3 regions of the Serratia sp. NPDC087055 genome follow, and region 2 is predicted to be linked to each of the others. Evidence: predicted binding sites of a transcription regulator. Region 2 holds the regulator's gene; each other region holds the start of a gene.

Region 1 (10,061 bases), on a different contig from region 2:
TCACTTTGACCTGTGCGGCAGGATCTGGGGTAGAAGGCCCGGTCTGATAGGCATTCACATCGAGCTTTTTCGCCGCGTCATTGACGCCGACTTCCATACGGTTAAACCAGGGAATGCCGGTCACTTTGGCGACCACGGCAATCTCGTACTTTTCAGCCGCTAAGGCAGGTGTTGTCGATAACATGCACGCAGAAACCACACATGCATTTAATAATGCGAGGTTAAATTTCATTCGCTGTACCTTTTTTATCTGTAGGGGTGGTTTTATTCCACCGGAGCAGATTACAAAGGAATGGAAGAGGGCGCGTAACGAGAGTTAGGGAAGTGTGATCTACACACATTTAGGTAAAATTATGACGGTTTTAATGTTAATTAAATGTTTAATAATTTGGGGGTGGTAATTTTACCACGTAAAAACACCATAAAATTAACAATTAATTAAACTAAGAATAACAAATAAGAAACAAAATGAGTGTCGATGCGGGGGTGTTGAGGGGGTAAAAACGCCGGCCTGGGGGCCGGCATTGAAGCATTTATCTGTTGTGTGAACAAGATCACCTTACGGCGATGTTAGAGCACGCCCTGTGCCAGCATGGCGTCGGCGACTTTGACGAATCCAGCGATATTGGCGCCGTGTACGTAGTGGGTTTGCTTCCCTTCACCGCCATATTCCACACAGGATTGATGAATATCCGCCATGATATGTTGTAAACGTACATCCACTTTCTCCGCCCGCCAGCCAATGCGTGCGGCATTCTGCGCCATCTCTAAACCAGACGTCGCCACGCCACCGGCGTTGGCGGCCTTGCCTGGCGCAAACAGCACGCCGGCGTCCAGGAATGCATCGGTTGCCTGAATGGTGGTTGGCATATTGGCGCCCTCAGCCACGGCTTTCACGCCGTTGCGGATCAGCATCTGCGCGGCGTCCAGATCCAGCTCATTTTGGGTGGCGCAAGGTAGGGCGATATCCACCGGCACGCTCCACGGCTGCTGACCGGCCAGATACGTCAGACCGCGCTCGCGGGCGTAATCTTCCACCCGGCCATAGCGCTGGTTCTTGATCTCCGCCAAATGGGCCAGTTTTTCGGTAGTGAAACCGGCCTCATCGACCAACGTGCCACCGGAGTCTGACACGGTGATCACACGTGCATCCAGCTCCAGCGCCTTCTCAATGGTGTACTGCGCCACGTTACCTGAACCGGAAACGGCGACTCGCATGCCTTCAAAACCTAGCCCATGGCGTTGCAGCATAGCGTCGGTAAAGTACACCAACCCATAGCCGGTAGCCTCTGGGCGAATCAGACTGCCGCCAAATGACAGCCCTTTGCCGGTAAACACGCAGGCAGTGTTGTTGGACAGTTTTTTCATCATGCCGCTCATAAAGCCGACCTCCCGGCCGCCAACGCCGATATCCCCGGCAGGCACGTCGGTATCTGGCCCCAGATGGCGATACAGCTCTGTCATCAGTGCTTGGCAGAAACGCATGATCTCTGCCTGGCTTTTGCCTTTGGGATCAAAGTCCGAACCGCCTTTTCCGCCGCCCATTGGCAGGGTGGTCAGCGCATTTTTAAACGTCTGCTCAAAGCCAAGGAATTTCAGAATCGACAAATTCACCGATGGGTGGAAGCGCATACCGCCTTTGTAGGGGCCGATGGCGGAGTTGAACTGCACGCGCCAGGCACGGTTGACCTGCACCTGGCCGCGATCGTCTACCCAACTGACGCGGAACTGGATGGTGCGTTCTGGCTCCACCAAGCGTTCCAGCAGTGCATATTCGCGATAGCGCGGGTTGCGCTCGATAAACGGCCACAGCGAGGTGAAAACCTCTCTGACTGCCTGCAAATATTCCGGCTGATGGGGATTATGCTGTTGTAACGAAGACAGGAATGATTCTACCGATGAAGCATTTTCCATGGATAACTCCTTTTTACCCTTCGTCTTCCACACTACAGCGTGGTTGGCTTCCCGCCCTCACCCCAGCCACTTGATATAGCCAAGTTCTTGGGGATTCATGCGTTTGCCGCCTGGCTGTAACCTGTAAGCGATTGGGTATAGCGTGATTTTTCCCCCATTATTTTTATAAATATGGGTATGGATAACCTCTGGGGGAGGATGTTGTGTCTTTAGCGACTATATCACTGGAGGGCGGTTGATTATCAAGCGATTAATGATGACGGCGGAACAAAAAACGCCCGCGAAAGCGGGCGTAGGCTAATTATGTTAGTGGCGCTTACTTAGTCTTCGGCTTTTTCGTCTTCGTCACGCAACGGCACAATCAGCATGTCGATGTGCACGGTGTTGATCAACTGACGTGCGGAGGACATCAGCTTGCTCCAGAAATCCTGATGGTGGCCACAGAGTACCAGGTCCATATCGTATTTCTTGATGGCATCGACCAGCACCTGCGCCAAATCGCCACTGCCGCTCAGGGTTTCAGTAATTGGATAGCCGGCATTTTGTGACAACTCGGTCAACGCGTGGTGCGTTTCTTCCGAGATACGTTTCTGCATGTCGCCGAGATTAACGTCGATCAGGCCGGTGTACAGGTCGGAATAGTTAACATCTACGTGGATCAGGGAAACTTTGGCGTTGTACGGACGCGCCATAGATACGGCTTTTTCCACCAGGATTTTGCTCTCTGGTGATAGGTCTACCGCGATCAGAATGTGTTTGTAAGCCATGAGAATACTCCTTCCATATAATGCCGATTAAAAGGTTAGCAGGCATTCAGCGTACCAGCCTGGCGCTTCAGGTTTACCTGCATTTTATCATTCAGATAACGTAATGATATGTTGGGGCGATCACACTGCATCGCATCAAAAAATCTCTTTATCTCTACTCAGTCAGTTGTACACCCACCAGGCAGGAAATCCTATCGCCTATAGGGCTACGTGAAGGTTGACCGATTGAAATATAAGCATTCTTGAACAGAGTATAGCCCTAAATACCCCTTTGGGCAGAAGAAAAGACCGTCAGCGTCTGTCAGGGCGGTTATGAGTTATAACCCATCGGCAGATGACAAAATGGCGGGTTGCGGTAAATTTTATCTACTGCTCAGGCCAGTTTGTGTTTCGTTAACCTACAATAATGACTATGGGCCTTATCATTTCCCCTCTGAGCTAAAGCTGCGCGATAGGTATCCGCATGGCGATAGGCTGTCTCCAGAGGCGGTGGGTTATGCGCGGCCTGTGCGGTGACAAGGGGATCGGAGCGGTAGGCTCCAGCAGTAATGCGTGTATAGAGGTAGGGCAGTTGGACCCGGCGGAGCGCCGTGGATAACAACGCCTTGAGGAGGCAATCATGATCAGTACCGTCGCGCTGTTTTGGGCTCTGTGTGTGGTGTGTGTGTTAAACATGGTGCGGTATTACTCTTCTCTGCGTGCGCTGCTGGTGGTTCTGCGCGGCTGCGACCCGCTGCTGTACCAATATGTCGACGGCGGCGGCTTCTTTACCGCTCATGGCCAGCCGAGCAAACAGATAAGGTTGGTGCGCTATATCTTCTCGCAGCGCTATGTCGAGCATCATGATCCGGAATTTATTCGCCGCTGTGAGCGGGTGCGCGGGCAGTTTATGTTGACGTCCGCCCTGAGCGGGCTGGTGTTTATCAGCCTTATCGCGCTGATGATCTGGTATTAAGGCCGTTTGTTTTCCGCGTAGCAGACAAAGAAAAGGCGGCCACCAGGGCCGCCTTTCTCATGGAGCAAACTGCTTAGATCAGCTTAAGTGCCAACCAATACAGTGAACCGGAAAGCAGTATCGAGATCGGCAAGGTCAGTAACCAGGCCAACAGGATGTTCTTCACGGTTTTGCTTTGCACGCCGCCGCCGTCCACGATCATCGTCCCGGCAACCGCCGAAGAGAGTACGTGGGTAGTGGACACGGGCATGCCGGTATAGCTGGCAACACCAATCGACAAGGCTGCGGTCATCTGAGCCGACACGCCCTGGGCGTAAGTCATGCCTTTTTTACCGATTTTCTCGCCAATGGTGGTCGCCACACGCTGCCAACCCACCATGGTGCCGAGTGACAACGCCAGAGCAACCGCGACGATAATCCAGATCGGTGCATACTCAACGGTTTGCAGCAGATCTTGACGCAGGTTTTTCAGGAAACGTTGGTCCTGGCTTGAGGTTTCAGGCAGCTTAGCGATCTTGTCTGCAGTATCCGTTACGCACATCAGCAGGCGACGCAGATGGCTGCGCTGATCTACCGTCAGTTGATCGTAACTTTGCAGGTTGTTCAGCAAGCCGGAAGCAAGCTGAATCGCCGGCATAGCGCGGGCACTGTCACAGTGGAACTCGGCGGGTTTATCCGACGATACGTCCTCGTCCGGGCTTGGCACCAACGGAGTGAGAGCGACCACGTGCGACAAGGCATCACCGTGCTGTTGGTAATATTGCTGCAGGTGGGCAACGGCATCACGTGTACGGGTGATGTCATAGCCGGTTGCATTCATATTGAGCACGAAGCCCGCTGGCGCCACGCCGATCAGCACCAGCATAATCAGGCCGATACCTTTCTGGCCGTCGTTAGCGCCATGCGAGAAGCTGACGCCAATAGCCGACAGGATCAATGCGATGCGCGTCCAGAACGGCGGCTTACGTTTGCCGTCGACCTTTTCACGTTCCGCAGGGGTCATGTGGATACGCTGGCGTTTCTTGGTGCCACTCCAATAGCGGCGCAAGGCAAACACCATCAACCCGGCGACCATCATGCCGACCAGCGGCGAGATGAGCAATGACAGGAAAATACCAATCATTTTCGGGACGTTAAGCGCATCCACCACCGAAGTGTGTGTCATCAGTGCGTTGGTCAAACCCACACCAATAATTGCGCCAATCAGCGTATGGGAGCTGGAGGCCGGCAGACCGAAATACCAGGTGCCGAGGTTCCAGATGATAGCCGCCAGCAGCATGGAGAACACCATGGCTAATCCGTGTGCTGAACTGACGTTCAACAACAGATCTGTTGGCAACAGATGAACAATGGCGTAAGCAACACTCAAACCGCCGAGCATAACGCCAAGAAAGTTAAACAAACCAGCCATCACGACCGCAAGTTGCGAGCGCATGGCACGGGTATAGATTACTGTAGCAACCGCATTGGCCGTGTCATGAAAACCATTGATGGCTTCATAAAACAACACGAACAACAATGCGAGAATTAACATCAGGCCGGTATGGAAATCCAGGCCAGCGAACAAATGCAGCATAAGCGTTACGCCAGTTTGTGGACATGAACGCCGCGCATTATCAGTGACAACCGGGGCCGGGGAAAAGGAAAATATGACGTTTTTTTGATTTAGATATGACGAAACGATGGCACCGATATGACAAAGATATGAAATATCAGCGCGTTATGCTGTCTGGCTCGTTGTAATATTTTCTTACTATGGCGTTGCCGGCGTCATGGCTTTACAATCTGCCGCCGTAAAGTTGCCGGTTACCGGTGGCGAAACGGCGTAATATGGCGGCCTTTTGTCGCGATTGTGGTTTTTACACCCAAAATAATTGGAGCTGCAGCTTCAAGTATGCAGGGGATATTCAGAGAGGCGCAGGTGGAACAGTTTGATGTCGTGGTAATAGGTGCGGGCGCAGCGGGTATGTTTTGCGCGGCTCAGGCAGGGCAACTGGGTTGCCGGGTGCTGCTGCTCGACAACGGCAAAAAACCGGGGCGTAAAATCCTGATGTCCGGCGGCGGGCGCTGTAACTTTACCAATATGTACACGGAACCGGCCGCTTACCTGTCGAATAACCCACATTTCTGTAAGTCGGCATTGGCGCGTTACACCCAGTGGGATTTTATCGATCTGATCAACCGCTATGGCATCGCCTATCACGAGAAAACGCTGGGGCAACTGTTCTGCGATGACTCGGCACAGCAAGTGGTCGAACTGCTGGTCAAAGAATGTGAGTTGGGCCAGGTGACGACCCGTCTGCGCAGCGAAGTGCTGAGCGTGGAAAAAACCGCGGATGGCTTCGAGTTGACGCTGAATGGCGATAAAGTAAGTGCTCGCTCACTTGTAGTGGCCAGCGGCGGTCTGTCGATGCCGGGCCTGGGCGCTTCACCCTTTGGCTACAAGTTGGCCGAACAGTTTGGCCTGAAGGTGCTGCCAACGCGCGCCGCGCTGGTGCCTTTCACGCTGCATAAACCGCTGCTGGAGCACCTACAGACCTTGTCCGGTGTGTCTGTGCCGGCGGTGATCACCGCAGAAAACGGCGTCAGCTTCCGAGAAAGCATTCTGTTTACCCATCGCGGCCTGTCTGGCCCGGCGGTACTGCAGCTGTCCAGCTACTGGCAACCTGGTGAGTTTGTGAGCGTTAACTTACTTCCTGCGCTTGATTTAGCGGGCTTCCTCAATGAGCAACGTCAGGCTCATCCTAACCAAAGCCTGAAGAATACCCTGGCGCTGCACCTGCCAAAGCGCTTGGTGGAGTGTTTACAGACGTTGGGGCAACTGCCGGAAGCCACGCTCAAACAGCTAAACCCGACGCAGCAGGCTGCGCTGGTGGAAACATTACAAAACTGGCGTGTACAGCCTAACGGCACCGAAGGTTATCGCACGGCGGAAGTGACGCTCGGTGGCGTAGACACCAAAGCGCTCTCTTCCAAGACCATGGAAGCTGCCAAGGTGCCGGGTCTGTATTTCATCGGTGAAGTGGTGGATGTGACAGGGTGGCTGGGGGGATATAACTTCCAGTGGGCCTGGAGCTCGGCCTGGGCCTGCGCTCAGGCGCTGGCGGCGGTGCCGAGACAACAAAGCCGTACGGAGCATGAAGGCCGATAATCAGGCACTACTACATTCACCCTGTGATAAACGTGGTTATGGCGTGATGTTTTCTTCACAAATGCGTAAGTATGATCGCGATCAGTTTGAGAACGGCCTGGACACTTCAAAAATGCCGGTCGATCAGGCGTCATTCAAAGGTGTCTTTAAAAAAGACTCATCTAATACTTCAGTATTACCGGATAGGCTACGTTAATTTTTGATAGCTTATCCGGGGGCTAAGTAGGTATTTCGCCCTTGTGCAACGGACGCTCAGCTATCGATTTTTTCGGGCAGTGACACCAGCAAGACATCGGTTTTGGCATTGTTAATCAAATGACGGGATGTCGGCATGAGTCGGCTCAGGAAATTATGCCGATGCCCGCAGATCAGCAGCTCGATATGTTTTTCAAACAGGATTTTTTCGATTTCCCGATTAAAGTCACCGACGACCTCCAGTGCTTCGACAATCGAGGACGTATCATAGCCGCCATCGAGTAGAAATTTCTTTAACAGGTTAACGTCATCGTTAATCACCCGAGTTTGAAAGCTATCCAGAGGATCGATAACCACGCCAGAATACAGCTCACTGACATCGACGCCGACATGCACGACATACAACTTCGCCTGAGTGGCATGGCTGAGAGAAAGGGCGCGGTCGAGCAGTTTCTTGTTGTTGTCTTTTAAGTCCAATGCCACAAGTATATTTTTATAAAGCATACGGCTCTCCTTTTCTATTCTGATTGTCTTGATAATAGCGTCTACCCAGAAGTCATTTAAATCAAACCTGAATAACCGGTCAGGGTAACGACTTTTTTGTATTAATGTGGTCGTTGAATTTAAAGGTTCACAATGTTTATTATCAATCGTCGAAAGCAAAGTCATCGAGAAGCGTAATATCAAAGGAGGTGATTATCCGTTAATCCTAGGTAGCTGGCGTTAAGTATGCAATTTGTGAATCCAATTTTCTGGTTTTGGGGGAGTGATGACTTCCGACTTTTGCTCCCTCATTTTTTTAACGATAAAAATTTATTATTAACATGATGCCAACAACATACTGACGAGGAAATAAGATGAAAGATTTGCTGGATAAATGCAGTGATAAAGGGTGTTCCATTGATATGGGCTCGGTACTGGACAACGAGAATTGCACGGTGACCGTCACTAACCATTTCGATACCTATGAGCAGGCCATGGCACACTTTGAGGAGATGGAGATCCGTGCCAACAACGTGGCATCTGAAAAGTACCCCTGCCATTTGTCTCATACCGTCAAGATATTGAATAAAAAGTATATTGCCAGGATCGACATGACGTTTTCCTGCCAGGCAGAAGCGATTATCTTTGAGTTGGAGATGCAGCATCGTATCCACGACTAATCCCGCCGTTTCATTTTCCAGGTTATGAAATCATGAAAGATATGACAATAGCGATCGTCATTTGTGAGAGAGAACTGACTCGTTTTATTCAGGGGCGAATTTGCGACATCAATCAGGGGACGGAAACGCCTCGTCTGGCGGTGGCTTTTATCCAGAAATACGGCAGAGGCATGGCCGATGCATTGTCATCGGTCTATGGTACGGCGGTCGCGGGTGAAAGTATTATTAAAATAACCGAAGGAAAGTTAAGCCTGATAGACCCTGACTGGAGTGAACATAATAAAGACAGGTTTTGTGCACGCCCAGCCGATCTAAAGTTAACCCCTCCTTAATTTATAGACAAAATACCGGGAAGGATAATGCAATGGATTATGCTGTTGCTGGCCATATTATTTGAGGTGATGGGAACCATTTGCATTAAATACGCGCAGGTCTATCAGTGCGATAAACTTTACCTTATTACATTAATAGCGATATGCATTTCCTATTTTTTCTTTGCCAAAGCAATCAGAACCATTCCTCTGGGCATTGCTTATGCCCTATGGGAAGGCATTGGCATTATACTGATCGTTTCTTTGAGTTATCTGCTGTTTCATGATTCGGTATCGCCCCTCAAGCTATTGGGTTTTTTATTCATTATCTGTGGTATTGCCTGTCTAAAATGTGGGGTAGTCAAACCTGCCGCGAGCCGTTAAGCCTTGTGCGTCGAGAGAAGAATGCTGGTTTCGGTGTTGGAAATGCCATCGATGCGGCGGATGCGGCCCAAAATTTTATCGAAATTCTCCAGGCTGTCGGTGCGGATTTCCACCAAAATATCCCATTTACCGTTGGTCGTATGCAGGGTGAAGACCGACGGTTCGATACGTAATTGCTGCAACACACTTTGTGCACGGGTGCCTTCAACGGCCACAGACATCCAGGCGCGAATGCGGTTATGTTCCACGCCTGGCTTTATGCGGATGGTGTAGCCGGTAATGATTCCCTGCGCTTCCAGCGCCTCAACTCTTTTTTGTACCGTAGCGCGCGAAACTCGCACCTTATTGGCGATCTCGGTGATCGAAGCACGGGCATTTTCACGCAGCAGGGCGAGGATCTGGCGGTCGGTGTCATTCATGTTGTCAAAGTGTCACGGGTTGGTGTCGGTTTGTAAAAATATAGAGCAATTTAGCCAGTTATCACACTGTTTGGCGTCAAATTGATTTTCCATAATGGGGGCGCATTTTCATCCCCGATCCCAGTGAGAAACAGCATGCAAACCACCCAATCCGTTTTTATGGTTCGGCCATCTGGCTTTGCCGCCAATCAAGAAACCCGGCACAGTAATTTCTTCCAGAAAAACGCGGTGAATCATGAAGATCACGCGGTGGGAGCTTTAGCCGCCTTTAACGGTTATGTCGACGCGCTGACGCAAGCTGGCATCGAGGTGACGGTGATAGAGGATACTGGCGGACAGGAAACGCCGGATGCGTTATTCCCCAATAATTGGATTGCACTGCTGGCTGACGGCAGCCTGTACACCTTTCCGATGGAAGCCAACAACCGACGACGGGAGCGCCGCGAGGACATTATTGCGCAGCTCGCCAACGATTTTAAGGTTGAACGACAGATTGATCTTTCGGCCTACGAGCTGACAGGGCGTTTTTTGGAAGGCACCGGCTCGCTGATCCTGGATCACGTTCACAAGCTGGCTTACGCCTGTCTGTCGTCACGAAGTTCGCCGGACGTAGGGCGCGAATTTGAGCACCACTCCGGCTACCGGATTATCTGGTTCGACGCTGCAGACCGCCTCGAGCGGCCCATTTATCACACCAACGTGATGCTGAGCGTCGGCGCGCAATATGCCGTTGTTTGCCTTGCCAGCATCCGCGACCAAGCGCAAAAAAGCGTGCTGATCGCCACGCTGAAGCGTAGCGGAA
Region 2 (10,061 bases):
GTGACGGCAGCGGTTACGTTCGTTAAGCAACGGCCGCAGTTTTTCTGCCGGTTCGCTGCGTGCCAGTTGCTGTAGTTGCGGTTCTGCTGCGGTTTGCTCTAGCTCCACCGTGTCCAGTTGGCGCTGATATGCCTGTTGTTTTTGCTGCGTTTGCTGCCAAAATTGCAACCAGTTCAACGCCTGCTGCTGCTGACGGGTTTGGTCGCTGAGGGTATTTTCTTGTGTCGCCAATTCAACTAACTGGTTTTCCAGCAGCTGTCGTTGTTCATCATTTAGCAGTTCAATACCGCTGGCGCGTTGATGCAGCGCGTCCAGTTCGACCTTGGCCTGTTTGTGCTGTTCGAAAACCCGCTCCGAAAGCTGGCCGTAGATCTCGGTGCCGGTTAGCTCTTCCAGCAGTTCGGCGCGATCATTGGCATCAGCGTTAAGGAAGGCGGCGAACTGGCCTTGGGACAGCATCATCGATTTGGTGAAGCGCCCGAAATCCAGCCCGGTAATTGCGGCGGTAAGATCCAGTTTGTCGCGCACTTTGTCCGCCAGGATCTTGCCATCTTCACGCAGTGCCAATTCGACTTTAGGAGCCTGCAGGTTACCGTCTGGCGCATTTTTGGCGCGGCGCTGGCTCCAGAATGCGCGATAACCGACACCTTTGACCTCAAACTCGACCTCTGCCAGCGACTCGGCGGTATGGCGTGTCATCAGCTCGTTTTGGCTCGGTGTGACATTCAGGCGCGGCGTCTGGTGGTACAGCGCCAGACAGATGGCGTCCAGCAGGGTGGTTTTACCTGCCCCGGTTGGCCCGGTGATGGCAAACAACCCATTGCTGGCAAAAGGCTCCGCAGTGAAGTCGATTTTCCATTCACCTTGCAGGGAGTTGAGATTTTTTAATCTCAGGCTGAGAATTTTCATTGGCTCGGCTCCTGATCTTGGTGCCTAACGGCTTCGACGACCTGCTGGAACATTTGACTCATGCGTTGCCGGCGATCATCGGCCATATCAGGTTCTTGCGCCAGACGACGTTCGAAGACGTCATTGACGCTCAGTTCGTTAAGCGTTTCTTTGTCCTGTTGTTCAATCGCCTGGCGGCGCTGTTCTTTACTGCGGCGCAGCAACACCACCTCTACGGGCAGTTGATCGGCCAGCAGTTGGATACGGCGCTGAATGTCGCTGAGATAATCCTGCGTAGCGACCTCGATATCCAACCACACCGGCAACTCACCTTGATAATCGGCGAACTGCCGTAATTGGTGCTCGATCTGCGCTAAATCACCCTTAATAAGCTGCATAGGTTGGAAGCTGGGAATGTCCAGCGTACTGACCTGTTGCAAAGTACCTGCGGAGAAATCCACCATGAACACGCTTTTTGCTTTGCCCAATTCGTCGAAACTGAGTGGGATCGGCGAACCGCTGTAGCGAATGTGCTCGGATTTTGCGACGTTCTGCGCACGGTGAATATGCCCCAAGGCGATGTAGTCGGCCGGTGGGAAAGCTTGCGCCGGGAAGGCATCCAGCGTGCCGATATAGATATCGCGCACGGAATCGGACGTGGTGACGCCAACCGTTGTCAGGTGGCCCGTGGCAACGATAGGCAGTGCCAGGCCGAGCGCGTCGCGGCGTGCACAGGCGGCGTGATAAAGCGTCTGGTAATGTTCTGCGATGGCCTCTTGCAGCGCCTGCTGTTTTTGCACGCCTGACTCACCGGCTCGGCTGGTAAGCAGATCTCGCGGGCGTAAGAACGGGATGGCGCACAGCACGGCGCCCGGTTGGCCGTCGCGTTGGTTCAGGACCACGATTTGCTGTTCGGTTTCAGCCTGCGCGTTGGCGATCACCGTCGTATTCAGGCAAGAAAGCAATTCACGCGACTCATTTAAGGTTGCCACGGAATCGTGGTTACCTCCCAGCACCACTAATTGGCAGCCGGTATGTTGCAGCTCTACCACGAAGCGGTTGTACAGTTCGCGGGCATAGCTGGGTGGCGAACCGGTATCGAACAGGTCCCCGGCGACGATCAGTGCATCCACCTGATGTTGCTCGATTTGGTCTATCAGCCAGCGCAGAAAAGCCTGGTGCTCGGCGGCACGGCTTTTGGTGAAAAAGTACTGGCCAAGATGCCAGTCAGAGGTGTGGATCAGGCGCATGACACTCCCGGGGCGATAAGCTAATGGCGGTGATTATAAAGGGCACCGCGGCGGCTGTCGTGACGGAATCATTATGACAACTGAATGATTTTTCTTTGACGTTGGAAATAATCGCTATGCTTACTGCCTATAACAGGGTGTTCTTTTCATAAAAGTGTCATAAAACTGACGCATAATGGCGCCCGCAGATAGCTAACACATTGGCAGGATTGACGATGGCAAGACGCATATTGGTGGTGGAAGACGAAGCGCCGATCCGTGAGATGGTGTGCTTTGTGTTGGAACAGAATGGTTACCAACCGTTGGAAGCCGAGGATTATGACAGTGCCGTGACACGCCTGTCTGAGCCGTTCCCTGATTTAGTGTTGCTCGACTGGATGTTACCCGGGGGGTCCGGCATTCAGTTTATCAAGCATATGAAGCGTGAAGCGCTAACCCGCGATATTCCGGTGATGATGCTGACAGCGCGTGGTGAAGAAGAAGACCGGGTTCGTGGTCTGGAAGTCGGTGCGGATGATTACATCACCAAACCTTTCTCGCCGAAGGAACTGGTGGCACGTATCAAGGCGGTAATGCGCCGTATTTCACCCATGGCAGTGGAAGAAGTGATTGAAATGCAAGGGCTGAGCCTGGACCCTTCCTCACACCGCGTGATGGCCAACGAGCAAGCGCTGGATATGGGGCCGACCGAGTTCAAGCTGTTGCACTTCTTTATGACCCACCCTGAGCGAGTTTATAGCCGCGAACAGTTGCTTAATCACGTCTGGGGCACTAACGTTTATGTGGAAGACCGCACCGTTGACGTGCATATCCGCCGACTCCGTAAGGCGTTAGAGACCACTGGTCATGACAAAATGGTTCAAACCGTTCGGGGCACAGGCTACCGATTCTCAACGCGCTACTGATCGCGCCGCGCTGGAGAATATGCCGTGTTAGAACGTCTATCCTGGAAGAGGCTGGCCCTGGAGCTGGCCCTTTTCTGCCTACCTGCCTTATTACTGGGGCTGATTTTCGGTTATCTGCCCTGGTTGCTGCTTGCCTCCGTGCTGGCTGCGCTGGTGTGGAACTTCTACAACCAACTTAAACTTTCTCACTGGCTGTGGGTTGACCGCAGCATGACACCGCCACCCGGGCGCTGGAGCTGGGAACCGCTGTTTTACGGCTTATACCAGATGCAACAGCGAAACCGTCGCCGACGTCGTGAGCTGGCGTTATTGATCAAACGTTTCCGCAGCGGCGCAGAGTCACTGCCCGATGCGGTGGTGATGACGACCGTTGAAGGTAACATCTTCTGGTGTAACGGGTTGGCGCAGCATCTGCTGGGTTTCCGTTGGCCTGAAGATAACGGCCAACACATCCTGAACCTGCTGCGTTATCCGGAATTCAGCCACTATCTGCAACAGCAGGAGTTCTCTCGACCGTTAACGCTGCAGTTGAACAATGAGCATTACGTTGAGTTTCGCGTGATGCCGTATTCAGAAGGGCAGCTGTTGATGGTTGCGCGTGACGTGACCCAAATGCGTCAGCTTGAAGGCGCCCGGCGCAACTTCTTTGCCAACGTCAGTCATGAGTTGCGCACTCCGCTGACGGTATTGCAGGGCTACCTGGAAATGATGAGCGACGAAGAGCTGGATGGTTCGCTGCGGGGCAAAGCGTTGGGCACCATGCAGGAACAGACTCGCCGCATGGATGGTCTGGTCAAGCAGCTGCTGACACTGTCGCGTATTGAAGCCGCGCCAAATGTAGAAATGAACGAGCGGGTCGATATTCCGTTGATGCTGCGAGTGCTGCAACGCGAAGCGCAGTCATTGAGCGGCGGGAACCATGAGATTACTTTCCGGGTGAACGAACAGCTTAAGGTTTTTGGCAACGACGACCAGTTGCGCAGTGCGGTATCCAACCTGGTGTATAACGCTGTGAATCACACGCCAAAGGGCACCAATATTGAGGTGAGCTGGCAACAAACGCCAAGCGGCGCGCAGTTCCAGGTCAGTGATAACGGGCCGGGCATCGCTGCAGAGCATATTCCACGTCTGACCGAACGTTTTTACCGCGTTGATAAGGCCCGTTCACGCCAGACTGGCGGCAGTGGGTTGGGGTTGGCGATCGTTAAGCATGCATTAAGTCATCATGACGCTCGACTGGAGATCCTCAGCGAACAGGGCATGGGTACCCGATTCATTTTTACCTTGCCTAACCGGTTGATTGTTCCCGCAGCTTTATCAGAGAATGCGGTGAAAAATTAACGCGCGAGAGGCTCAATGATCCGAATGACCCGAGGGCTACTGCTTTGCCTGGTGCTGTTGGCGAGTCGTGGCGCGCTGGCGCAGCCGGACGGCATGCTGTCCGGTAATTTGTCGAGCGTCGGTTCCGATACGCTGGCAAATCTCATGGCGCTGTGGGCGCAAGATTTCAGTCAGCATTATCCCAACGTTAATTTGCAGATCCAGGCCGCGGGGTCCTCTACTGCCCCCACCGCATTGGCGGCAGGGGCGGCGCAGCTTGGGCCGATGAGCCGACCGATGAAGGCGGCAGAGGTTTCGGCGTTCGAACACCGCTACGGTTATGCGCCGTTGGCGGTACCGGTCGCTGTCGATGCGCTGGTCGTGTTGGTCCATCAGGACAACCCTCTGCGTGGGCTTAACCTGCAGCAGCTTGACCGAATTTTTTCCGCCACTCTGCGCTGTGGTGAAAGCCAACCGTTGACGCGCTGGGGGGAACTGGGGCTGACCGGTGATTGGCAGCAGCGAGCCTTGCAACGTTTTGGGCGTAATTCTGCCTCCGGTACTTACGGCTATTTCAAGCTGCGTGCGCTGTGCGGCGGCGACTTTATGCCGCGCGTCAATGAATTGCCCGGTTCTGCCTCGGTGGTGCAGGCCGTTGCCGGTTCACTCAATAGCATTGGTTACGCCAGCATCGGTTTTCGTGCCAGTGGTGTGCGGCTACTGCCGTTGGCTGAGTCTGGTGAAAACTATATCACTCCCAATGATGCCAATGTACGCAATGGCAGTTACCCGCTGTCGCGCTACCTGTATATCTACATCAATAAAGCGCCCAACCAGCCGTTGGAGCCGCTGACCGCAGCCTTCCTCGATCGCGTACTGTCTGATACCGGGCAAGACCTGGTTAATCACGACGGTTATCTGCCGCTGCCCCCCGATACCCTGCATAAAACCCGATTGGCATTGGGCTTGAAATAAGTGCTCCAGAAACACGCATCATGATTTGGCGTTGCGCGGGCGGCGGCGAAGCGCCGCGTTTTGCAGCGGCTTGCACGCATGTTAAAGGTTGGCAGACAGCCGCAGTGGAATAAGCTGCAAAAACGTCATGAGCCTCTTTTGGCGGCTTTGATAAAGGCTGAAACCCGTTCATACCGCGCGGAAACTGAGTGTTTATTGGCGTTTTCGCGCGGACATTGGCTATAGGTTTCACGTTTTGTGAGATGGTTGCTCAAAAATGATACAAATCATGTATTGTATATTTATTGATAACCACTATGATCGACTGGTGCTTAAAGATTATCTGGTCGATAGCTCTGCTTTTTGTCATGCGCCTTGCCTTTCAACGCTATAAACGTTTAACTTAGGCCTCGTTGTCGGACTAAACCTCCATTTATAACTCTTAAAACTCTGCCCATCATCATGAGTGGTCACTTTCGAATAAGGACAAAACGCCGGAAAAAATGCGTTTTCTGCTCTTATTGGTCTCGCGATGAAATGGCAAGCCGGCAACCGGGTGGGGCATAACGCCACCACGATATCGGGCACTTTTTTTCATTTGAACAGGCAACACGACATCGTATGAGTCATCGTTTAACGTCAAAAGATATTATTGCATTGGGTTTTATGACCTTTGCCTTATTCGTCGGTGCTGGGAATATCATTTTCCCGCCGATGGTCGGTTTACAGTCCGGTGAACACGTCTGGACAGCAGCTATCGGCTTCCTGATTACCGCTGTCGGCCTACCGGTAATGACCGTGATTGCCTTGGCTCGTGTGGGTGGCGGCATTGACGCCCTGAGCACGCCAATTGGCCGTCGCGCGGGTTTGCTGCTGGCAACGGTCTGCTATCTGGCCGTCGGCCCACTGTTTGCTACGCCGCGCACCGCGACCGTTTCCTTCGAAGTGGGTATTGCACCCCTGACCGGTGATGGCGCCATGCCGTTGTTTATTTATAGCCTGGTGTATTTCGCACTGGTGATCGGCATTTCCCTGTATCCGGGCCGTCTGCTCGATACCGTGGGGCACGTGTTGGCACCGCTGAAAATTGTTGCGCTGGGTGCACTCGGCATTGCCGCGCTGGCCTGGCCTGCGGGTACGCCAATTCCGGCGACTGAGGTTTATCAGAACGTTCCGTTCTCTACCGGTTTCGTTAACGGCTATCTGACCATGGATACGCTGGGTGCGCTGGTATTCGGTATCGTTATCGTTAATGCCGCGCGTTCCCGTGGTGTTAAAGATGCCGGTCTGCTGACGCGTTATACCATTCTGGCCGGTTTGATCGCCGGTGTCGGCCTGACGCTGGTTTACCTGAGCCTGTTCAAACTGGGTTCCGGTAGCGGCGTGCTGGTTCCAGATGCCACCAACGGTGCGGTGATTCTGCATGCTTACGTGCAAAACACCTTCGGTGGGTTGGGCAGTTTCTTCCTGGCGGCCTTGATTTTCATCGCCTGTATGGTAACGGCAGTGGGCCTGACCTGCGCCTGTGCCGAGTTCTTCGCCCAGTACCTGCCGTTCTCCTATAAGACGCTGGTGTTTATCCTGGGGCTGTTCTCGATGCTGGTTTCAAACCTGGGCCTGAGCCATCTGATTCAGATCTCTATCCCGGTGCTGACCGCGATTTACCCGCCGTGTATCGTCCTGGTGGTGCTGAGCTTCACCCTGCGTTGGTGGCACAGCGCGCCGCGTATCATCGCGCCGGTGATGTTAGTCAGCCTGTTGTTTGGTATCCTTGACGCAGTGAAAGCGTCCACCTTCCAGTCTTTGCTGCCGAATTGGACGAATCACTTGCCACTGGCGGATCAGGGGTTGGCATGGTTGCCGCCGTCTCTGTTGATACTGGTGCTGGTCGCCATTTATGACCGGGTTTGTACGCGCACTGAAGTGACCGCGCACTCCTAATCTCCCGGCTAAATTTTGGGCCACGGACTTGTCCGTGGCTTTTTTACGTTTAAAAAACACGGGTTATTTTCATGCAACAACAGTCACCTGCCGCCCCCGCGGCCAATAAGCTAAAACGCGGTCTCAGTACGCGTCACATTCGCTTTATGGCTCTGGGTTCGGCTATCGGTACCGGTCTGTTCTACGGTTCGGCAGACGCCATTAAAATGGCAGGCCCGAGCGTTTTGCTGGCCTACCTGATTGGCGGTATCGTCGCCTTTATTATCATGCGCGCGCTGGGCGAGATGTCGGTCAACAACCCGCAGGCCAGTTCGTTTTCACGCTATGCGCAGGACTACCTTGGCCCTATGGCGGGGTATATCACGGGCTGGACCTACTGTTTCGAAATCCTGATTGTCGCCATTGCCGATGTGACCGCTTTCGGTATCTATATGGGCATTTGGTTCCCTGAGGTGCCGCATTGGATTTGGGTGCTTAGCGTGGTGCTGGTGATCGGCGCCATCAACCTGATGAGCGTGAAGGTCTTCGGTGAACTGGAGTTTTGGTTCTCGTTCTTTAAAGTGGCCACCATCATCATCATGATTGCTGCCGGTATCGGCATCATTATCTGGGGGATAGGCAACGGTGGGCAACCGACCGGGATCCATAACCTGTGGTCCAACGGCGGTTTCTTCAGCAACGGCTTTATGGGGATGATCCTCTCGCTGCAACTGGTGATGTTCGCCTACGGCGGTATCGAAATCATCGGCATTACCGCGGGCGAAGCCAAAGACCCGAAAACCTCGATTCCCAAGGCCATCAACTCGGTTCCGTGGCGTATCCTGGTGTTCTATGTCGGTACGTTATTTGTCATCATGTCGATCTACCCGTGGAATCAGGTGGGCACTAACGGCAGTCCGTTTGTACTGACTTTCCAACACATGGGTATTACCGTGGCGGCGGGTATTCTTAACTTTGTGGTGATCACCGCGTCGTTATCTGCAATTAACAGCGATGTGTTTGGTGTAGGCCGCATGTTGCACGGCATGGCCGAACAGGGCCACGCGCCGAAGATGTTCAGCAAGGTCTCTAAACGCGGCATTCCGTGGGTCACGGTTGTGGTGATGATGTTTGCGTTGCTGCTGGCGGTGTATCTGAACTACATCATGCCGGAAAATGTGTTCCTGGTGATCGCCTCACTGGCAACCTTCGCTACCGTTTGGGTGTGGATCATGATCTTGTTCTCTCAGATTGCTTTCCGCCGTAGCCTGAGTAAAGAACAGGTGAAGAACCTGGCCTTCCCGCTACGAGGCGGCGTGTTCACTTCCGTGGTGGCGATCATTTTCCTGGTGTTTATCATCGGTCTGATAGGTTACTTCCCAACGACCCGCGTGTCCCTGTATGCCGGTCTGGTATGGGTGGTGGTGCTGCTGGCGGGCTATTACTTCAAGGTTAATCGCCAGAAGAAATTGACGTTGCTGGCGCAACAGCAGGATTGAACATAAAGACACCGGCCTGGCGCCGAATGCTGGTCACTTAAGGTGTTTTTTTAGCGGGCTCAGCGTTTTTTTCGGTCGATAAACGAGCAGCGTACCATGACGCTCATACGCCTCGACCGAGCAAGGGACCGTAAGGCGCGGTCCCTTGCAACCCGCGCCTTTGCCCACTCAGACGGTTGGCTGCGCCAACGGCTCTCACTTCATCACGCCGCATCACGGCCGGCTACGACAGGCGTCCCTGCCTGTCTCGCCTGAAACCGCCGTCCATGGCGGTTTCGCCTATGCGTTGTTCTTGCGTTCGACGTCTTCAAGGGCGTCCAACACAATGCTCATCTCATCATTTCCACTGTCTTTCATCTCGCAACGTCACACTGAAGACATAGGGGCCGCGCCCTCGGCCCTTCCAATTGCCGTTCATTGTGGCTACAGAGAAAGATAAGATATTTACGGCAATTCTGGCTGCACTGAACCTACAGAGACCGAATAAAAAATGCCAATCGGGCTTAGCCGATCGGCATTAGGCTTGGCGCCGGTGTTTTTTTATCGCTTATCTTCCGGTTCGTCGTCACCAGAGGCGCGGGCTTCAATGCGCAGGCTGCTGTCATTCAATCGTTCTTCCTGCTCATCGCCTGCGGTGCGTGCCAGTATCTCGCGGATATCCTGCATTTTGTTGCTCAGGGTACTCAGTGCGGGTTGCAAAGTGCGGCTCAGACGGCTTTCGTCCAGTGAGGCGCTGTGCAGGCAGCCGACAAACATCAGGGCAGCCAGTAGGGTAAACAGTCGGGGGCGTAATTTTTTCTGCAATCCTCTTTTCCTTCAGCGGGCGATAATCAGCGCATTAACGCTGTTTTTATGCCGAAAGAAAAGAGGTCTGAGACATCCGTTGCCCATAGGTTGATAGTCATTACCGGCAGAAACAGTTACGTCAGTCTGCGTCAGGAAATCTCTGTTGCCTGCCGCATTTGGCTGCGCATGTCGTTGCCGGTTGGCATCTGATGCACCCGCAGATCGAATTCGTTAATCACCGCCAGAATATGGTCAAAAATATCAGATTGAATACTTTCGTATTCCGCCCAGACCGTGGTGTTGGTGAAGGCGTAAATCTCCAGCGGCAATCCCTCCGGCTGCGGGGCTAGCTGGCGCACCATGAGCGTCATATTTTGATGGATACCTGGGTGAGCGCGCAGGTATGCCACCAGATAAGCACGTAATGTGCCCAGATTGGTCAGACGGCGGCCGTTGAGTGGAGAACTGAGATCTACGGCAATCTGCTGATTATGCTGGCTCAGCTCCTGCGTTTTATCGTTCAGATAACGCTGCAGCAG
Region 3 (10,061 bases), on a different contig from region 2:
TTTGATCCTCAACCCGCCTTGCAACAGGGTGAACTGGATCTGGTACTGACCTCCGATATTCTGCCGCGCAGCGGTCTGCACTATTCGCCGATGTTTGATTTCGAAGTGCGACTGGTGTTGGCACCGGATCATCCGCTGGCCAGCAAGTTGCACATTACGCCTGAGGATTTGAGCGACGAAACGTTGATGATTTATCCGGTACAGCGCCAACGGTTGGATATCTGGCGCCATTTCCTGCAACCGGCAGGCATTAACCCGGCATTGAAAAACGTGGATAACACCCTGTTGCTTATCCAGATGGTGTCAGCACGGATGGGGATTGCAGCGTTGCCGCACTGGGTGGTGGAAAGCTTTGAGCGCCAGGGATTGGTTGTGACCAAAACCCTGGGCGACGGTCTGTGGAGCCGCTTGTATGCCGCCGTGCGCGACGGGGAGCAACGGCAGGCAGTAACGGAAGCCTTTATCCGTTCGGCACGCCAGCACGCCTGTAATCATCTGCCTTTCGTGCGTGATGCCGAACGCCCAGGCGCCGGTGTCGCCAGCGTTAAACCGCTGGCTTCACAACCTTGACGATAAGGGCTTCCTGCGCTTGGGGAGCCCTGTCTATTTACTGATTATTTTGGGCGCCACCCAGCGGCGATGTACCCACAGCGAAGCAACAATCACTGCCCCACCGATAATAAAACTTGGCCAGTGTGGCTGTTGCTGCCAGATGGCCAGATTTACCAACAACCCAGCAGGCACATGCATGTTATTCATGATACCCAGGGTTCCTGCATCCACCTGCGTTGCGCCGTAGTTCCACATGAAATAACCCAGCCCGGAGGCCACCACGCCCAGCCACACCAGAATGCCCCATTGCAGATTGGTCGTCGGTAACTGATTTGGGTTGCCCCACAAGCACCAGGCTACCACCGCCACCACTAACGCCCCCAGGTAGAACCAGGAAAACGCGGTATGCTGTGGTAACGGGTGCACTTCCATCAAGCGCTTATAACCCACCATGCCGATGGCAAAGCTGATATTCGCCGCCTGCACCAGCAGTAATCCCCACCAGAAATGTTCACTCAGTTGATGGTAGCGGATGATCGCCGCCCCCAATACCGCCAGCAATGCACTGAGCACATAGCTCCAGCGCAAGCGTTGACCGCTGATCAGATCGTAAATCAGCGTGACATACAGCGGCGTCAGTACGGTAAACAGCAAGAATTCTGGCACAGTTAAATACATGTACGCACGGAAGCTGAACAGGTACATGATGCCAAGCTGACAGGCCCCCACCAGCATGTACATCAGAATTACTTTCGGTTTTATATTGCGCCAACGCAGGAAAGGCAGGAACACCAGTGCAGCCAGGCCAATGCGCATCAGCACCGAGAACCAGCTGTCGACATGGCCCGCCAGATATTCGCCAATGAGGCTGAAAGAGAACGCCCACAGGATGGTAGTAATTACCAGAAGCAGCACGATGGGTTCACCCTAGAAAGTCGGAAAGGGCGATTGTAACGGAAGGCGGGATAGGTCGCGACGAAAAGGCAGTTTACATCTGCGCAAAATACAAACTATCAGCAAGTTTTCACCAATAGGTTAGGCTTAATGAAAACGAAGTCGAGGTAAATACCATGAAAAGCTATCACATGCTGTACAGCCTGTTATTACTGTCAGGATTGGCCACTGCGGCCAACGGTGTCACCGATCTCAGCTCGCAGCAGCAGTTTCTCAACCAACGTAATCAACACGTACAACAACAGCGTATGCTGAATAACCAGCAGTTGGATCAGCGCCGTTTGCAGCAACAGCGGCAATTTGACAACAACCAACAACAATTGCTGCGAAAATCGCCGAACGGTGGCCAACTGCTGCCAAATGGTAACCAACCGCGCAACCCGTTCGATCGCACCACACCTTCGGTACCCCAGGCGCCGCTGCCGACGCCTGTCAACAGAGGTTAACCGTTTGGAAAATCAGGCCCGATTAAATCGATCCGGTCAGTACAAATGCAATCAACGCCCCAGTTCAACAGCAGGCGCGCACGCGCCGGCTGGTTAACGGTATAAACCAGAATGCGCAAGCCTGCGGCTTTCAGTGCCGCAACGCGTTCGGCAGTCAGCTCTTTATGGTTGATGTGTAATGACACACAACCCAACCGTTGTGTCAGCGCTTGCCAGTTGTCATCCCACTCATCCAGCAACAAACCACGCGGCAATTCCGGTACGGTGCGCTGTGCCGCCTCAAGCGCTTCAACCGAGAACGAAGAGAGCAAAGGATCGGTCTGCCCCTGCCACAGCAGGCGTGCTGCCAGCGCCACCACCCGACCTGTTTCGTCGTCACTGCCGGTAGTGGGTTTGATTTCAATGTTCGCCATCATGCCATGCTGCAAACAGCGTTCAGCCACCTCAGACAACAAAGGCAAACGTTCGCCCTTGTAGGCGGAGTTATACCAGTTGCCTGCATCGAGTTGAACCAGCTTGTCCCAAGGTAACTCACCCGCCACACCCCAGCCGTTGCTGGTGCGATCCAGGGTGTCGTCATGCAAGAGAAAAATTTGCCCGTCCTGCGCCAGCTTCGCGTCGAACTCAATCATTTTGTGGCCGTGACGCGCGCCAACGTCGATCGCCGCGAGGGTATTTTCCGGCGCCAGAGAACCGCCGCCGCGATGGGCGACAATATGTGGATAAGGCCAGGCTGTGGTCATTGTTCCATCCGTAATCCGCTATCGGTATCAAAAAAGTGCAGCGCCTGTGCAGGCAGATGCAAATATAGCGTGCTGCCCGCTGCCGGCATAGCCTCATGCGAAAGCCGGGCGATCACACCGTGCCCGCCCCACTGCCCATGAGCCAAATTGTCCGCCCCCAACAGCTCCAGCGTTTGCATCGTCAAGGGCACGCCACCCTGTTCATCAGGGGCCAGTTGAATATGCTCCGGGCGGATGCCGAGCGTCAACTGGCGTCCCCCCCACTGTGCTTTTGCCTGCGGTAATTTCAGCATCATGCCATCCGCCAACCGCAGCTGGCTGCCGTCAGCGCTCAACGTTCCGGGCAACAGGTTCATGGCCGGTGACCCAATAAAACTGGCGACAAACAACGATGCCGGGCGCTGATAAACCTCGCTCGGTGTACCAATTTGCTCCGCCACGCCTTTGTTCATCACAATCACCCGCTGCGCCAGCGTCATCGCTTCCACCTGATCGTGCGTCACGTACAGGCTGGTGGTTTTCAGTCGGCGATGCAATTGCTGCAATTCCAGACGCATCTGCACGCGCAGTTTGGCATCCAGGTTAGACAATGGCTCATCAAACAGAAACACCGCGGGCTCACGCACGATAGCGCGCCCCATGGCCACCCGTTGACGCTGGCCACCGGAAAGCTCACGCGGTTTGCGTTGCAACAGCGGCTCCAGCTCCAAAATACGTGCCGCGTCTTCGACCCGTTGTTGGATATGCTGTTTGCCAAAACCGCGAATTTTCAGGCCATAGGCCATGTTGTCATACACGCTCATGTGTGGATACAGCGCGTAGTTTTGGAACACCATCGCGATGCCGCGATCTTTGGGCTCCATATCCGTCACGCGCTGGCTGTCGATGTAAATATCGCCGCTGGTGGTACGTTCCAACCCGGCGACCATGCGCAATAGCGTCGATTTACCGCAGCCGGACGGACCGACCATCACGATAAATTCACCGTCCGCCACGTCGAGATCGATCTGCTTAATCACCGGCGTTTTTCCGTCGTAGGATTTGGTGACTGCCTGTAGTTTTAAACCTGCCATGTGAACATTTCTCTCATTACTTCTCGCTGTCGACGAGACCGCGCACAAACCAGCGCTGCATCAGAAGAACCACCGCCAACGGTGGGATTAAAGTCAGAATCATCGCCGCCATAACCTGATTCCACTGGGTCGGGGCACCAGAGGTGGAGATCATGCTTTTGATGCCCGCCACCGCAGTACCCATTGAGGCATCGCTGGTGATCAGGATCGGCCACAGGTACTGGTTCCAGCCGTAGATAAAGGTAATGACAAACAACGCCGCCAGGTTGGTCTTCGACAGAGGCAGTACGATGTCCCAAAAGAAGCGCATCGGCCCAGCGCCATCAATACGCGCGGCTTCCAGCAGCTCGTCCGGTAGCGTCATAAAGAATTGTCGCAGCAGGAAGGTGGCCGTCGCAGATGCCATCAGCGGCAGCGTCAGGCCGGTGTAGCTGTCCAATAGGTTGAGGTTGGAGATCACCTCTACCGTTGGGAAAATGCGCACTTCCACCGGCAGCATCAGGGTGAGGAATATCAGCCAGAAAAACAGGCTGCGTAGCGGGAAACGGAAATACACGATGGCGTAGGCCGACAGCACCGACACCACAATTTTGCCGAAGGTGATGGCCAACGCCATGATCACGCTATTGAGCAACAGCAGCGAAAACGGCACCTTAAGGTTGCCCACACCGCCCTGCCAAATGTTGCTGATGTTTTCCCACAGATGCCCCCCCGGGATAAGGGTCATCGGCACTTGAAACACCTCTTTATCGTCCAACGTAGCGGCGACAAAGGCCACGTACAGCGGGAACAACACCACCAGCACGCCGATAATCAGCATTACGTGGCTGAAGATATCCAGCCCGCGTCGGTTCTCAATCATTGGTAACGCACCTTACGTTCGACAAAACGGAACTGGATCACCGTCAGACCAATCACCAACAGCATCAGGATCACCGACTGCGCCGCTGAGCTGGACAGATCCAGGCCCGCAAAGCCTTCGCGGTAGATCTTGTAGATCAACGTGGTCGTGGACTGTACCGGCCCGCCGCCAGTCGCGGCATCGATCACCGGGAAGGTATCGAAGAAGGCATACACCAGGTTCACGACCAGCAGGAAAAAGCTCACCGGCGTGATCAACGGCAATACCAGGTTGAAGAAACGACGTACCGGGCCAGCACCGTCAATGGCTGCCGCTTCGACCAGAGAGCGCGGAATGGACTGTAACGCCGCCAGGAAAAACAGAAAGTTATAGCTGATTTGCTGCCATACCGACGCCAGCACCACCAAGAACATCGCTTGTCCGCTGTTCTGCGCATGGTTCCAGTTGTAGCCCACCCCATTGAGGAAGTGGGTAATCAACCCCAGACCCGGGTTAAACAGGAAGATCCACAGCACCGCCGCCACCGCAGGGGCCACGGCATAAGGCAAAATCATCAGCGTCCGGTAAATCCGGCTGCCGCGCAGCACATAATCCACCAACGCGGCGAAGAACAACGACACCACCAGCCCGATACCTGCGACCAGGAAACTGAAAATCAGCGTGGTATAAAACGAATCGAGGTAGTACGGGTCGTGGAACAACTGAGTAAAGTTATCCAGCCCGACAAACTGGCTGGACAGACCAAACGGATCGAGGCTTTGCACTGAATACCACAGCGCCTCACCGGCAGGCCACAGGAAGAAGATTGCGGTAATCAACAGCTGCGGCAGCACCAATACATAGGGCAACCAGCTACAGCCGAAACCGGGACGATGTGAGCTCATAATCAGGGACTCATGAAGACAAAAGACGGACGACTCGGCCCATGGCGTCGCGAGCAAAGCCAGTCTGGGTACGGACAGCGCACGGCTTCCGGAGCGGACACAACGTCCACGAGGAAAGCGAGCACTGCCCAATCCCAGAATGGCGAAACGCAGTAGCCGTTATTACTTAGTCTGAGACTCGAAACGGCGCAGCAGGACATCACCACGCTGCACAGCGGCATCCAGCGCCTGTTGTGGCGTTTTCTTGCCGGTCCACACGCTTTCCAGCTCTTCATCCACGACGGTACGGATCTGCGGCATGTTACCCAGACGCAGGCCCTTGGTGAACGGCAATGGCGGCTTGTTCAGCATCTGACGCGTTGCTACATCAGCCCCAGGGTTCTTCTCATAGAAGCCCTGTTGCTTGGTCAGGTCGTACGCTGCGGTTGTGATCGGCAGATAACCGGTTTTCTGATGCCATTCGGCAGCGATTTCCGGTTGGGCCAGATACTGCAGGAATTCAGCGACACCCTTGTAAGTAGCGGCATCTTTGCCGTTCATCACCCACAAACTCGCGCCACCAATGATGGCGTTCTGTGGTGCATTTTTGGCATCAGCGTCATAAGGCATCATGCCTACACCGTAGTTAAATTTGGCGTAGTGCTTAATATCTGCCAGCGAACCGGAGGAGGCGGTAGTAATGGCGCAATCACCGCTGTAGAACTTCTCGGTAGATTCGTCTTTACGGCCAAAGTAGGTGAAATCACCCTTCTTGTTCATGTCTTCCAGCAGTTGGATATGCTTGACCTGAAGCGGTTTGTTGAACGTCAACTGAGCGCTGGTGCCACCGAACCCGTTATTTTCCGTGGCGAACGGCACACCGTGCCAGGCACTGAAGTTCTCGAGTTGGATCCAACCCTGCCAGCCACTCGCGTAGCCGCACTTCATACCGGCTTCACGCAGTTTAGCGGTATCCGCAGCCAGCTCTTGCCACGTTTTTGGTGGCTGGTCCGGGTTCAGGCCAGCCTTTTTGAAGGCATCTTTGTTGTAATACAGTACCGGGGTAGAGCTATTGAACGGCTGAGACAGCAGGTGACCGCTCTTGTTGTCGGTGTAATAACCTGCCACCGTCGGCACGAACACCGACTCATCAAAATTGATACCGGCATCTTTAAACACTTCATACACTGGCTTGATCGCCTTACTGGCCATCATGGTTGCCGTGCCCACCTCATACACCTGCAAAATCGCCGGCGCTTTACCAGAGCGATAGGCTGCGATGCCCGCCGCCAGGTTCTGTTCGTAGTTACCTTTATAAACCGGAACAATTTTGACGTCGGGATGCGATTGGTTAAAGCGGTCCGCCAGGGAGTCCACTTCTTTACCCAGTTCGCCTTCCATCGAATGCCAGAACGGGATTTCGGTCGCCGCCAGTGCATGAGTGCTGACCGCCAGGGTCAACGCGACGCACAGCGTAGTTTTGCGAATAGCGTAGGTGAGCATGCCTAACTCCTGAAAAAAGCTGGTGTATCCCCTGCATCTTTCCAGTTGCCGCTGCGTTGGCTTCCCTTCATCACTCCTGTCACTTACCTCTGTAAGCTCCAGGGAATTATGGCGGTTGCCGCCTTGCTGCAACGTGAAATCTATTGGGGCAATAAGCGCGTGAGCGAAAAGAATCAGTTTTTTGTTCGGAAGCTAACATGCCATGTTCGAATGACAGAAAAATAACCGTGAGATGACAGTAATGTGACGAGAGGGTGAAGTGCAGGTTGCGGTTTGATGTCAGCGGCAGGGAATACTCCCCCGCCGCCGCGGGAATTACAGTGAGCGACGCAGGCGGGCTACAGCTTCTTGCATCTGCTGTTCAGTGGCCGTGGCAAACGACAGGCGGAAAGTCGAACGGTCCGGGTTGTCAGAGAAGAAGTATTCTCCTGGCACAAATACCACGCCCTGTTGCAGAGTGGTTTTCAGCCATTCGGTGGCGTTGAACGGCTGACGGAAACGTGCCCACAGGAACATTCCGCCTTTCGGCATATCGAAGCTGATATGCTCGCCCAACTCTTTCTCCACCAGGCCAGCCAGGATCTCACCTTTTTGCTTGTACGCCGCACGGATCTTTTCGATCTGCGCCGGTAAACGATCCAGTCCCAGATAACATTCTACAATGCTCTGTGACAACGCACTGGCATGCAGATCTGCCGCCTGCTTGATGATCGCCACTTTATGCAGCAAAAACGGCGGCAAAATCGCCCAACCCAAACGCAAGCCCGGTGCCAGGATCTTGGAGAAGGTCGAGGTGTAGATAATATTATCGGTATGGCCCAGCAGCTGTTGGGAAACCTGGTGCAAGGTGGCGTTACGCTCGTCGGTGAAACGCAGCTCACCGTACGGGTCATCCTCAATAATCAGGAAGTTGTGCTCGGCCGCCAGCTTCACTAACAGCTCGCGGCGCGGTGCACTCAGCGTAATGCCGCTTGGGTTGCCGAAATTAGGCACAACATACACACCTTTAATGCGCTGTGTCTTGAGCAGTTCTGCCAGTTCTTCAACCACCATGCCATCACTGTCGGATGACACCGACATGATGTTGGCCTCTGCCAGTTCCAGCGTCTGCAATGCCGCCAGATACGTCGGGCGCTCCACCACAAACACGTCGCCTGGGTTAACGATGGCACGCATCACCAGATCCAGCGCCTGCTGGGAACCCGCAGTCACCATCACTTCGTCGGCGGTAGCAGAAACACCGCGCTGGGCGCACAGCGCACAGATACGCTCGCGCAGCACTGGGCTACCTTCGGTCAAGCCATACTGGAAGGCACTCTTCGGTTGCTCAGTGATTGCCTGATGGGTTGCGATACTCAACCCTTCGAAATCAAACAGGGCATCAGAGGGGATGCCGCCCGCCAGCGAAATGACATTTTCCATCTTACTGTGCTTGAGCAATTCACGAATTGCCGAGCTTTTTACTTTTACGATGCGCTGCGCGAGTAACCCTTCTGTGTTCATTTCTTCTTCTCGTAATCGTTAAAAACTTTGTAGGGGCGCTGTATATTGCGCCCGAATCACTCGGGACGAATATATTCGTCCCCTACGGCTTTGACGGGTATTTCAACCGCCCAGATACGCCGACCTAACTGCTTCGTTTGCTAACAATGCGGCTCCCGTATCTTCCAACACCACGCGCCCGTTTTCCAGTACATAACCACGATCGGCCAATTTCAGCGCCTGATTGGCGTTTTGCTCCACCAGGAAGATCGTCATACCCTCTTCGCGCAGTTGCTGAATAATGTCAAAAATCTGCTGAATGATGATCGGCGCCAACCCCAGAGAGGGTTCATCGAGCAACAGTAACTTCGGCTGGCTCATCAGCGCACGACCAATCGCCAACATCTGCTGTTCACCGCCGGACATGGTGCCAGAGCGCTGAGTACGGCGCTCCAACAGGCGCGGGAACAGGCTGAATACCCGTTCAATTCGCTGCTGATACTGATGACGATCGGCAAAGAAACCGCCCATCGCCAGATTCTCTTCCACGGTCATGCGCGAAAACACCCGCCGCCCTTCAGGCACAATCGCCACGGCCTCACGCATGATGCGCGACGTTTGCCACTGGGTAATGTCCTGATCGAGAAAAGTGATACTCCCCTCGCTGGCACGCGGTTCACCGCACAGCGTGCCGAGTAACGTGGTTTTACCGGCACCGTTCGCGCCAATCAGGGTGACAATCTCACCCTGATTGATGTTCAGGCTAACCTGATGCAACGCCTGGATTTTGCCGTAATGGGCGGACACCTGATTAAATGACAACATTAAGCTTCCCCCAAATACGCCCGGATCACGTCCGGGTTGTTACGAATTTCTGCCGGAGTGCCCTGTGCCAGCGGCGTACCCTGGTTTACCACGTAGATGCGATCGGAAATGCCCATCACCAACTTCATATCGTGTTCAATCAGCAACACCGAGACCTTATGCTGATGACGCAGTTCGATAATCAGGTGATCCAACTCGTCGGTTTCCTTCGGGTTCAGACCCGCCGCCGGCTCATCCAGCATCAGCAACTCCGGCCGTGTAACCATGCAGCGCGCAATCTCCAAGCGACGTTGTTGGCCGTACGCCAGGTTACCTGCAGACCGGTTAGCCATCTCTAACAGGCCAACCCGTTGCAGCCACACCGAGGCACGTTCCAGCGCGTCGGCTTCGGCGCGGCGAAAGGCCGGGGTTTTCAACAGCCCGGCGAAAACGCCGCTTTTCAGATGTTGATGCTGTGCAACTAACAGGTTTTCAATCACGGTCATTTCACGGAACAGCCGCACGTGCTGGAAAGTTCGCACTACGCCCATACGGGCAATCGTCTGGCCAGGTAACCCTTCCAGATGGCGTTCGCGCAGTTTGATGGTGCCGCCGGTCGGGCGGTAGAAACCGGTCAGGCAGTTAAACACCGTGGTTTTACCCGCGCCATTCGGGCCGATGAGCGAAACAATCTCGCCTTCATTGAGCTCCAGCGCCACGTTATTGACCGCCAATAAGCCGCCGAAACGCATCGACAACCCTTCGACCTTCAGTAAAGG

The links. The regulator PhoB, encoded in region 2, activates phosphate uptake and scavenging genes when phosphate is short. The targets are predictions, from matches to a motif close to CTGTCATAAAACTGNCNNAT.
Region 1: pitA (inorganic phosphate transporter PitA) is a predicted target of PhoB. The motif match lies at 5,218-5,237, and genes of this name have one in related genera.
Region 3: ugpB (sn-glycerol-3-phosphate ABC transporter substrate-binding protein UgpB) is a predicted target of PhoB. The motif match lies at 7,227-7,246, and genes of this name have one in related genera.

The regions. Positions count from the first base shown of each region.
Region 1 is NZ_JBJDOG010000006.1:84,446-94,506, forward strand. Features, by position in the region: gene ACI2J2_RS21310 (autoinducer 2 ABC transporter substrate-binding protein) at 1-232, opposite strand, end outside; gene gdhA (NADP-specific glutamate dehydrogenase) at 571-1,914, opposite strand; gene uspA (universal stress protein UspA) at 2,235-2,681, opposite strand; gene uspB (universal stress protein UspB) at 3,301-3,636, shown strand; gene pitA (inorganic phosphate transporter PitA) at 3,710-5,212, opposite strand; gene ACI2J2_RS21335 (NAD(P)/FAD-dependent oxidoreductase) at 5,558-6,787, shown strand; gene ACI2J2_RS21340 (universal stress protein) at 7,040-7,486, opposite strand; gene ACI2J2_RS21345 (DUF406 family protein) at 7,840-8,145, shown strand; gene ACI2J2_RS21350 (hypothetical protein) at 8,178-8,477, shown strand; gene ACI2J2_RS21355 (multidrug efflux SMR transporter) at 8,505-8,840, shown strand; gene ACI2J2_RS21360 (Lrp/AsnC family transcriptional regulator) at 8,837-9,259, opposite strand; gene ctlX (citrulline utilization hydrolase CtlX) at 9,395-10,061, shown strand, end outside.
Region 2 is NZ_JBJDOG010000001.1:2,713,920-2,723,980, reverse strand. Features, by position in the region: gene sbcC (exonuclease subunit SbcC) at 1-909, opposite strand, end outside; gene sbcD (exonuclease subunit SbcD) at 906-2,138, opposite strand; gene phoB (phosphate response regulator transcription factor PhoB) at 2,354-3,043, shown strand; gene phoR (phosphate regulon sensor histidine kinase PhoR) at 3,068-4,384, shown strand; gene ACI2J2_RS12900 (PstS family phosphate ABC transporter substrate-binding protein) at 4,400-5,338, shown strand; gene brnQ (branched-chain amino acid transport system II carrier protein) at 5,939-7,258, shown strand; gene proY (proline-specific permease ProY) at 7,330-8,736, shown strand; gene ACI2J2_RS12885 (hypothetical protein) at 9,277-9,540, opposite strand; gene ACI2J2_RS12880 (mechanosensitive ion channel family protein) at 9,672-10,061, opposite strand, start outside.
Region 3 is NZ_JBJDOG010000004.1:27,913-37,973, forward strand. Features, by position in the region: gene metR (HTH-type transcriptional regulator MetR) at 1-570, shown strand, start outside; gene ACI2J2_RS18330 (carboxylate/amino acid/amine transporter) at 604-1,467, opposite strand; gene ACI2J2_RS18335 (hypothetical protein) at 1,623-1,952, shown strand; gene ugpQ (glycerophosphodiester phosphodiesterase) at 1,949-2,695, opposite strand; gene ACI2J2_RS18345 (sn-glycerol-3-phosphate import ATP-binding protein UgpC) at 2,692-3,768, opposite strand; gene ugpE (sn-glycerol-3-phosphate ABC transporter permease UgpE) at 3,785-4,630, opposite strand; gene ugpA (sn-glycerol-3-phosphate ABC transporter permease UgpA) at 4,627-5,514, opposite strand; gene ugpB (sn-glycerol-3-phosphate ABC transporter substrate-binding protein UgpB) at 5,677-6,996, opposite strand; gene ACI2J2_RS18365 (PLP-dependent aminotransferase family protein) at 7,312-8,499, opposite strand; gene livF (high-affinity branched-chain amino acid ABC transporter ATP-binding protein LivF) at 8,602-9,303, opposite strand; gene livG (high-affinity branched-chain amino acid ABC transporter ATP-binding protein LivG) at 9,303-10,061, opposite strand, start outside.